Regions from separate parts of the Comamonas testosteroni genome, predicted to be linked through region 1. Evidence: predicted binding sites of a transcription regulator. Region 1 holds the regulator's gene; the other holds the start of a gene.
What was found. The regulator sigma-54, encoded in region 1, starts transcription at its own class of promoters, with help from an activator protein. The targets are predictions, from matches to a motif close to TGGCANGNAANCTGCTTT.
Positions count from the first base shown of each region.

Region 2: the regulator sigma-54 is predicted to act here: its motif matches at 1,503-1,520, upstream of nirB (nitrite reductase large subunit NirB).

Region 1 is NZ_CP043568.1:5,647,887-5,652,515, reverse strand. It holds gene lptB (LPS export ABC transporter ATP-binding protein) at 1-585, shown strand, start outside; gene F0P97_RS26030 (RNA polymerase factor sigma-54) at 731-2,332, shown strand; gene F0P97_RS26025 (aspartyl/asparaginyl beta-hydroxylase domain-containing protein) at 2,523-3,443, opposite strand; gene F0P97_RS26020 (DUF711 family protein) at 3,577-4,629, opposite strand, start outside.
Region 2 is NZ_CP043568.1:742,517-747,145, forward strand. It holds gene ntrB (nitrate ABC transporter permease) at 1-451, shown strand, start outside; gene F0P97_RS03340 (ABC transporter ATP-binding protein) at 561-1,373, shown strand; gene nirB (nitrite reductase large subunit NirB) at 1,741-4,215, shown strand; gene nirD (nitrite reductase small subunit NirD) at 4,392-4,629, shown strand, end outside.

The DNA of each region.
Region 1 (4,629 bases):
GTGCGCAGCGACGGCGGCGAGATCTTCATCGACGGCCAGCCGGTGGGCGGCATGCCGATTCACCAACGCTCGCGTCTGGGCCTGTCCTATCTGCCCCAGGAAGCCTCCATCTTTCGCAAGCTCAGCGTGGAAGACAATGTGCGCGCCGTGCTGGAGCTGCAAAAGGACGAGCAGGGCAAGACGCTGACGCAGGGCGAGATCGAAAAGCGCCTCACCGGCTTGCTGCAGGAGCTGCGCGTCGAGCATCTGCGCCAGTCGCCGGCACTGGCTCTGTCCGGCGGTGAGCGCCGTCGCGTGGAAATTGCCCGAGCCCTGGCCACGCAACCGCGCTTCATCCTGCTTGACGAACCGTTTGCCGGCATCGACCCGATTGCGGTGATCGAGATCCAGCGCATCATCGGCTTCCTCAAGGAGCGCGGCATCGGCGTGCTGATTACCGACCACAATGTGCGCGAGACGCTGGGCATCTGCGACCACGCCTTCATCATCAGCGACGGCCATGTGCTGGCCGAAGGCACGCCCGAGGAGATCGTGGAGAACGCCGATGTGCGCCGCGTCTATCTGGGCGAACATTTCAGAATGTGATGACCCCCACGTTCCTTCACTTTGTGTGGTCGCTGCCCCCGGAAGGGACCCTGACCGGCTGCGCCGGGGTTTGCCCTGGGGAGACCCGGCTGCCAACCCATGGCACTGTGCGCGTTTGCAATGATTGTCTGGGAGCCGCGCCTCGATGAAGCCAGGTCTCTCGCTACGCGTTTCGCAGCATTTGTCGCTGACGCCGCAGCTGCAGCAATCCATTCAGCTGCTGCAGCTCTCCACTCTGGAGCTGGCGCAGGAAGTCGAGCAGATGCTGGTCGACAACCCTTTTCTGGAACGTGCTGGCGATGAGGCCGAATCTACGGGAGATGCTCCTGTAGATGTAGCTGCTAGCGCAAGTGAATACAACACTTCAGACAGTATTCATGCTGAAAATGATGCGAAGCAAACGCAAGCAGCTGCTGAAACAATAGCGGAGACGCCAAGTGCCGAGACCCCGGAAACGCTGAACTGGGAGGCCGACGGCATGGACGGCCAGGACGGGGAATGGGGCGGCGAATCCAGCAGCGAGTGGGATACGCCCTCGGCCAGCAGCTCCACACGCAACCGCGATGGCGATGACGAAACCGATGCCATCGATCTGGCGCGCGAGCACCAGAGCCTGACCGACTTTCTCCATCGTCAGGCGCTGAGCCTGCATCTGGGCGCGGCGGACATGGCGGCACTGCGCTTTCTCATCGAGTCGCTCAACGACGACGGCTATCTCGAGGATTCCCTGCAGGAGCTGGCGCAGAGCCTAGCCGGCGACGACCTGGAAGAGCGCGAGGAGCTGGAGCAGCACTTTGTCATTGCTCTGAAGCTGCTGCAAAGCCTGGAGCCCGTGGGCGTGGGCGCGCGTGATCTGGCCGAGTGCCTGCAGCTGCAGCTGCGCGACCTGATCCGCACCGCCGAGGACGAGGGCACGACCGAGGCGCATATGAACCGGCTGCTGCTGGCGCAGGCCATCTGTGCGCAGCCCATGGACCTGCTGGCGCGGCGCGATCTGCGCAAGCTCACCAGCCTGTGCGGCGCGCGCGAGGAGCAACTGCGCGAGGCCATGGCATTGATCGCCAGACTGGAGCCGCGTCCGGGGCGTCGCTTTGTCGATGTGGAACGCCATATCGTGGTGCCCGATGTCATCGTGCGTCCGGTGCGGGCCGGCGCCGGCCGGATGGACTTTTCCGTGCAGCTCAACCCCGAGGTCATGCCGCGTCTGCGCGTGCACGACATCTATGCCGGTGTGCTGCGCCGCCACAAGAACAGCGACGGCCATGCGGCGCTGCAGCAGCAGCTGCAGGAGGCGCGCTGGTTCATCAAGAACATCCAGCAGCGCTTCGACACCATCTTGCGTGTTTCCGAAGCCATCGTGGAGCGGCAGAAGAACTTCTTTGTGCATGGTGAGCTGGCCATGCGCCCGCTGGTGCTGCGCGATATCGCCGACACCCTGGGCCTGCACGAGTCCACCATCAGCCGCGTGACCACGGCCAAGTACATGGCCACGCCCCAGGGCACCTTCGAGCTCAAGTATTTCTTCGGCTCGGGCCTGGGTACGGAAACCGGCGGCAGTGCCTCCAGCACGGCCGTGCGTGCGCTGATCAAGCAGTTCGTCGATGCCGAAGATGCCAAGAAGCCGCTATCGGACGCCAAGCTGGCCGATATGCTCAAAGAGCAGGGCATCGAGTGCGCGCGCCGCACCGTCGCCAAATACCGCGAGCAGCTCAAGATACCGACGACCACGCTGCGCAAGGCGCTGTAGGGCACCGCAGAAACAAGAAAGCCGCTGATGCATCGCACAGCGGCTTTCTTGTTCTGCATTTAGGGCGGGAGCCTTGATAAGGCATTTCTCAAGTCAGGGGCAGCGAGCAAGAGCCGCCCTTGCGGCGATGCCGCCGTCCCCCTTGGGGGCGCCCGGCCAGGGGGAAGGCGCGTAGCGCCTCAGGGGGTTATCAAGAAACCAGCCACCAGATAAACCAGACCAGCACGCCGATCATCAGTCCGAACTTGAGGATCTTGTAGAAGGTCGGATTCCAGTTGCGGAAGGCGCGGCGGTACTTGCCCGCATAGAACGAGATCTTGAACAGCTTGCTGATCATGCCGCGCGGATCGCCTTCGTTGTTGGGCGAGCTGGCGGCGGCCACCACATTCTTGCCCAGCCAGTGATTGAGCCACTGGGCAAAGCCATTGGTCATGGGACGCTCCACGTCGCAGAACAGCACGATGCGGTTGCCCTCGCTGCGGTTCTCGGCCCAGTGCATAAAGGTCTCGTCGAAGATCACGCCTTCGCCTTCGCGCCAGCTATAGGGCTGGCCGTCGACCTCGATCATGCAGCGGTCGTCGTTGGGGGCCAGCACGGCCAGGTGATAGCGCAGCGAGCCTGCATAGGGGTCGCGGTGCAGATTGAGCTTGGCGCCGGGCGGCAGCTCGGCAAACATGGCAGCCTTGACGCTGGGAATCGACTTCACCAGGGCCGTGGTCTTGGGGCACAGCTCCATGGCCGAGGGGTGGGCGTCGCCGTACCATTTGAGGTAGAAGCGCTTCCAGCCGGTCTTGAAGAAGGAGTTGAAGCCTGCGTCGTCGTTGTTGGCGGCGGCCTTGATCTGCATGTTCTTTTGCAGATTGACGGCTTCCTCGCGGATTTCACGCCAGTTGGCCTGCAGCGGTGCCAGCTCGGGGAAGGTGCTGGTGGGCAGGTAGGGCGTGCGCGGTACCTTGCTGAACATCAGCATGAAGACGTTGAACGGCGCCGTGAACGTGGAGTGATCAAACAGCTGGCGCAGCACCTTGTGGCGCACCTTGCCGCGCAGATGCATGTACAGCCCGCAGCCAAAGAAAAGCAGCACCAGTGCCAGAACGATAATTTTTGCCATAAGAGCCAATTTTACCGGGGGCACCCCGGCGGCCACCATGGGGGCAGGTCAAACAGAACCGGGGTAGGGGAATATCAAAAGCAATAGCTGCCGGCGCTTGACGGCCAGGCGCAGAAGCCCGCCTGTTAGATGCTCAAGGCAGAGCCAGTACGGCGCAGTTGCACAGATCGGCGCTCTCGAAGGCCGTTCTGTCGCCCGCTTTGAGCCCCGGCACGGGGAACAGGCGCACAGTCAGCGGCTTGTTGAGGCGAAAAGCCATGGTGCCCGTATCGCGCATGACGGCAGCGATCTGCTCGGCGCTGCTGTCGCCCGGCACGGGTACGGTATCGAGGCCGATGCCGCAGACGCTGCTATAGGTCAGCAGGGCGCGGATATCGAATTCGTCATTCAGACTGGCCTGGGCCAGGCCTTCGTCCTCGGTCACGGCCAGCATCAGGCCGCTGAATCCGATCTGCGTCACGCCGCTGACCGATTTGAAGACGCGGGTCAGCAGGGCCGAGGCTTCCACCGTGCCGCTGGCGCCGAAACAGGGCACGCCCAGCAGTTGGTAGACATCGACCATGGAGGCGCAGGACTTGGACGGCGCAGCCGAGGTGTCCATGCCCGCGATATGCCAGCCCTCGGCCAGCGTCACGCCGTCGGCACAGCGCTGGATGGCAGTGGCATGCTCGTTCAGGGTCTGGCTCAGGCGCTCGAATGCGAGCCTGAACCACGCCGCGTGATCGAGCTGCAGGCGCTGCTGCTGCAGCTGCTGCAGTTCAGCCACCATGAGGTCTGGCGTCTCCAGACCCAGCACCAGGGCGCCGTGGTGCTTGCCGCGGTGGTAGCTGGCCGGGAAATAGGGAATGCCGGGCGCGCAGTTGAAGTTGACCGTGAAGTTGAAGTTGCCTTCGCCGCGCGGCGTGGTGCGCGCGATTTGCTGAATCGCCTGCACGCTGTGGGCCAGCAAGTCGGTCTGCAGAAAGCCGTGTTCATCCAGATCGATGTTCACGCAGGCGTTGCACAGGTCGCCATAGGCGGCAATCAGCTGCGGCAGCAGGGCCACTTCCTGCGCATTGCGCGCTTCGCCCACGGCAAAGCGGATGCGGCGTTTGCCGGTGTTGATGGTGTTGAGCGTTTCGGCAATGCGCTGCAGGCCGGCGAGGGCGCTGTCTATGCCGCAGACGTTCAGGTATTCGCCGAACGG
Region 2 (4,629 bases), 1.0 Mb from region 1:
ATCGCCGCTGGCCTGGCTGCCTATCGGCCTGCTGGTGTTCAAGGGCGCCAATCCGGCAGCCATCTGGACCATCTTCATCTGCTCGATCTGGCCCATGGTCATCAACACCGCCGTGGGCGTGCAGCGTGTGCCCCAGGACTATATGAATGTGGCGCGCGTGCTCAATCTGTCGGAGTGGAAGATCGCCACCACCATTCTGTTTCCTGCCGTGCTGCCCTATATGTTGACCGGCGTGCGCCTGGCCGTGGGCACGGCCTGGCTGGTGATCGTGGCCGCCGAGATGCTGACGGGCGGCGTGGGCATAGGTTTCTGGGTCTGGGACGAGTGGAACAACCTCAACGTCAAGAACATCATCATCGCCATCTTCGTGATCGGCATCGTGGGCCTGGTGCTGGAGTGGGCCCTGGTCAAGCTGGCTTCGGCCTTTACGTTTGAAGAGGTCAAGACTTAACCCACCCCTGAGCCGCGCCCTCGGGCGCGTCACCCCCTCAAGGGGGCACCACCGGTGGCCCGGCAAAGCCGGCGCCACGGTGGCCTCGGAAAAAAGCAAGGAGTACCTCATGCATACATCTCTCAGCACCAAGTACATCGAGATCCACGGGGTGGAGCAGACCTTCAAGACCGCCAAGGGCCTGTTTCCCGCGCTGCGCGACATCAATCTGAACATTGCCAAGGGCGAGTTCGTCAGTCTCATCGGGCATTCGGGCTGCGGCAAGTCGACGCTGCTCAATCTGATTGCCGGCCTGACCATTCCCACGGGCGGTGCATTGCTGTGCGCCAACAAGGAGATCAAGGGCCCCGGCCCCGAGCGTGCGGTGGTCTTCCAGAACCACTCGCTGCTGCCCTGGCTGAGCTGCTGGGGCAATGTGCACCTGGCCGTGGAGCGTGTCTTCGGCAAGCGCGAAAGCAAGGCACAACTGGCGCAGCGCACCGATGCGGCGCTGGCCATGGTGGGCCTCAGCCATGCGGCGCAAAAGCGTCCCGGCGAAATCTCGGGCGGCATGAAGCAGCGCGTGGGCATTGCCCGCGCCCTGTCCATGGAGCCCCAGGTGCTGCTCATGGACGAGCCCTTCGGCGCCCTCGATGCCCTGACGCGTGCCAAGCTGCAGGACGAGTTGCTGGAGATCGTGGCACGCACCCAGAGCACCGTGGTGATGGTCACGCACGATGTGGACGAGGCTGTGCTGCTGTCCGACAAGATCGTGATGATGACCAACGGTCCCGCTGCCACGATTGGCGAGGTGCTGCATGTGGCACTGCCACGCCCGCGCAGCCGGGTGGAGCTGGCCGAGGATGCCCAGTATCAAAGCTACCGCAAGGCGGTGATCGACTTTCTCTACACGCGCCAGGGCCATGTGGAAAAAGCGGCCTGAGCCTCGCCTCGATGTCTGTTGCATGGCGCCCTGGGGCGCCATGTTTGTTTGGTGCACAGCAAAGCGGCGCACAGGCACAAGGATGGTGCATCTCTTTCTTGCCTGCTGCATTCCACGAGACGGCAGAGCTGGCATGGCAATTGCATGTTCCCTGTCGTGGCCAAGGTGGGCCACAGGGTGATGGTGCAAGGCTGGATCAGAACCCAAAAGACAAAGACGTCTACATGCTCATGCAAGTCATGAAGCATGCAGACGTCTTTTTTTGTTGCCGGGCCGTCTCAGGACACAGGCGCTTCTTCGGAGGTGTTGCTGCCAAGCGCAGGGGTTCTGCGCGGGAGGCCTTTTTCGCAAGCCCACGGGGACTCAGATGAAAAAATCCAAACTGGTCATGATTGGTAACGGAATGGCAGGCGTGCGCGCGCTGGAAGAGTTGCTGGCCATTGCTCCCGATCTGTACGACATCACGGTCTTCGGCGCCGAGCCGCATCCCAACTACAACCGCATTCTGCTGTCGCCCGTGCTCGCCGGCGAGCAGACGCTCGGCGATATCGTGCTCAACGACTGGTCCTGGTACCAGGATCACCATATCCTGCTGCACGCCGGCTATACCGTGACGGCCGTGGACCGGGCCCGGCGCACGGTACATGCGGTCAATGCCCTGGGCGAGACCGCCAGCGCCGAGTACGACCGGCTGATCATGGCGACGGGCTCCAAGCCCTTCATCCTGCCCATCCCCGGCAAGGACCTGGAGGGTGTGCTGGCCTACCGTGACATTGCCGACACCGAGGCCATGATCGAAGCGGCCAAGACACTCAGGCATGCGGTGGTGATCGGCGGTGGCCTGCTGGGACTGGAAGCGGCCAACGGCCTCATGAAGCGCGGCATGCAGGTCACCGTGGTGCATGTCGGCGACTGGCTGATGGAGCGCCAGCTCGACGATCAGGCGGGCCGCATGCTGCAGAAATCGCTGGCCGAGCGCGGCATGCAGTTCCGCATGCAGGCGCAGACGCAGGAACTGCTGGGCGACGAAGACGCAGGACGCAGCGGCCGCGTGCGCGCCGTGCGCTTCAAGGACGGCAGCGAGATACCCGCCGAACTGGTGGTGATGGCCGTGGGCATTCGTCCCAGCACCGAACTGGCCGAGTCCATGCATCTGCATGTGAGTCGCGGCATCGTGGTCAGCGATACGCTGCAGACCGTGACCGATCCGCGCATCTATGCCGTGGGCGAATGCGCGGCACACCGAGGCATTGCCTACGGACTGGTGGCGCCCCTGTTCGAGCAGGGCAAGGTGCTGGCCAACCATCTGGCCGAGTTCGGCATCGGCCGCTATCTGGGTTCCCTGACCTCGACCAAGCTCAAGGTCACGGGCATCGATCTGTTTTCCGCAGGCGATTTCCAGGGCGGCGGCGATACCGAGGAAATTCTCATGAGCGACCCCTACGCGGGGGTCTACAAAAAGCTGGTCATCAAGGACGACAAGCTGGTCGGTGCCTGTCTGTACGGCGACACGGTGGACGGCAGCTGGTACTTCAAGCTGCTGCGCGAGGGCCGCAGCGTGGCTGATATCCGCGACAAGCTGATGTTCGGCGAATCCAATCTCGGCGATACCGGCCACCAGGGGCAGAGCAAGGCCGCGGCCATGGCCGACGGCGACGAGGTCTGCGGCTGCAACGGCGTGACCAAGGGCGCGATCTGCAAGGCCATCAAGGACAAGGGCCTGTTCACGCTCGACGATGTGCGCAAGCACACCAAGGCCAGTGCCAGCTGTGGCTCCTGCACGGGACTGGTGGAGCAGATCATCATGTTCACGGCCGGCGGCGACTACTCGGCGGCCCCCAAGACCAAGGCCATGTGCGGCTGCACCGACCACGGGCACCAGGCCGTGCGCGATGCGATCCGCGATCACAAGCTGCTGAGCACCGATGCGGTGTTCCGCTTCATGGAGTGGCGCACGCCCAATGGCTGTGCCTCCTGCCGCCCGGCCGTCAACTATTACCTGATCAGCACCTGGCCCAAGGAAGCCAGGGACGACCCGCAAAGCCGCTTCATCAACGAACGCAGCCACGCCAATATCCAGAAGGACGGAACGTACAGCGTGATTCCGCGCATGTGGGGCGGCGAGACCACGGCCTCCGAGCTGCGCCGCATTGCCGATGTGGTGGACAAGTACCAGATCCCCACCGTGAAGGTCACGGGCGGCCAGCGCATCGATTTGCTGGGCGTGAAAAAGGAGGATCTGCAGGCCGTCTGGAACGATATCGGCATGCCCTGCGGCCATGCCTATGCCAAGGCGCTGCGCACGGTCAAGACCTGTGTGGGCAGCGAATGGTGCCGCATGGGCACGCAGGACAGCACCCAGATGGGCAAGGACCTGGAGCGCGCCATGTGGCGCATGTACGCACCGCACAAGGTGAAGTTCGCGGTCAGCGGCTGCCCGCGCAACTGCGCGGAGTCCGGCATCAAGGATGTGGGAATCATCGGCGTGGACTCGGGCTGGGAGATGTATATGGGCGGCAACGGCGGCATCAAGACCGAGGTCGCGCATTTCTTCACCAAGCTCAAGACCGCCGAAGAGGTGATGGAGTACACGGGCGCCTTCATGCAGCTGTACCGGCTGGAAGGCTGGTATCTGGAGCGCACGGTGCACTACATCAATCGCGTGGGTCTGGACTATGTCAAGCGACGCATTCTCGACGATGCCGAGGGCCGCAGGGCGCTGTGGGAGCAGCTGCAGTTTGCACTGGACGGCGAGCCCGATCCCTGGTTCGAGACCGACAAGGCGGCCGTGGACACGCGGCAATTCCAGGCTTTGCCCGCTGATGTGTCAGCTATTGCCTGAAACCGAGAACCTCTTTCAATTTTTCAGCAGTTTACGAACCTGGCGCGGCATAGCCAAGGGACGGTGAGCAAGGGCCTGGGCGGCCCCGCCGCCCCGTAGCGAGGCCGTCGCTCCCCTCCCGCAAAGCGAGAGAGGGGGAAGTCGCAAGGCGGCTCAGGGGAGCTTAGGAGATGCAAATGAGCGAATGGATTTCTATCTGCACGATGGACGACATCCCCGTGCTGGGAGCGCGCCGCGTGGCGCGCGCACAAGGGCTGGATGTGGCCGTGTTCCGCAATGCCGACGACGAGGTGTTTGCGCTGCTGGATCGCTGCCCGCACAAGGGCGGCCCGCTTTCGCAAGGCATTGTGTTCGGTCGCAGCGTGGCCTGCCCGCTGCACAACTGGACGATTGCACTGAGCAGCGGCGAGGCGG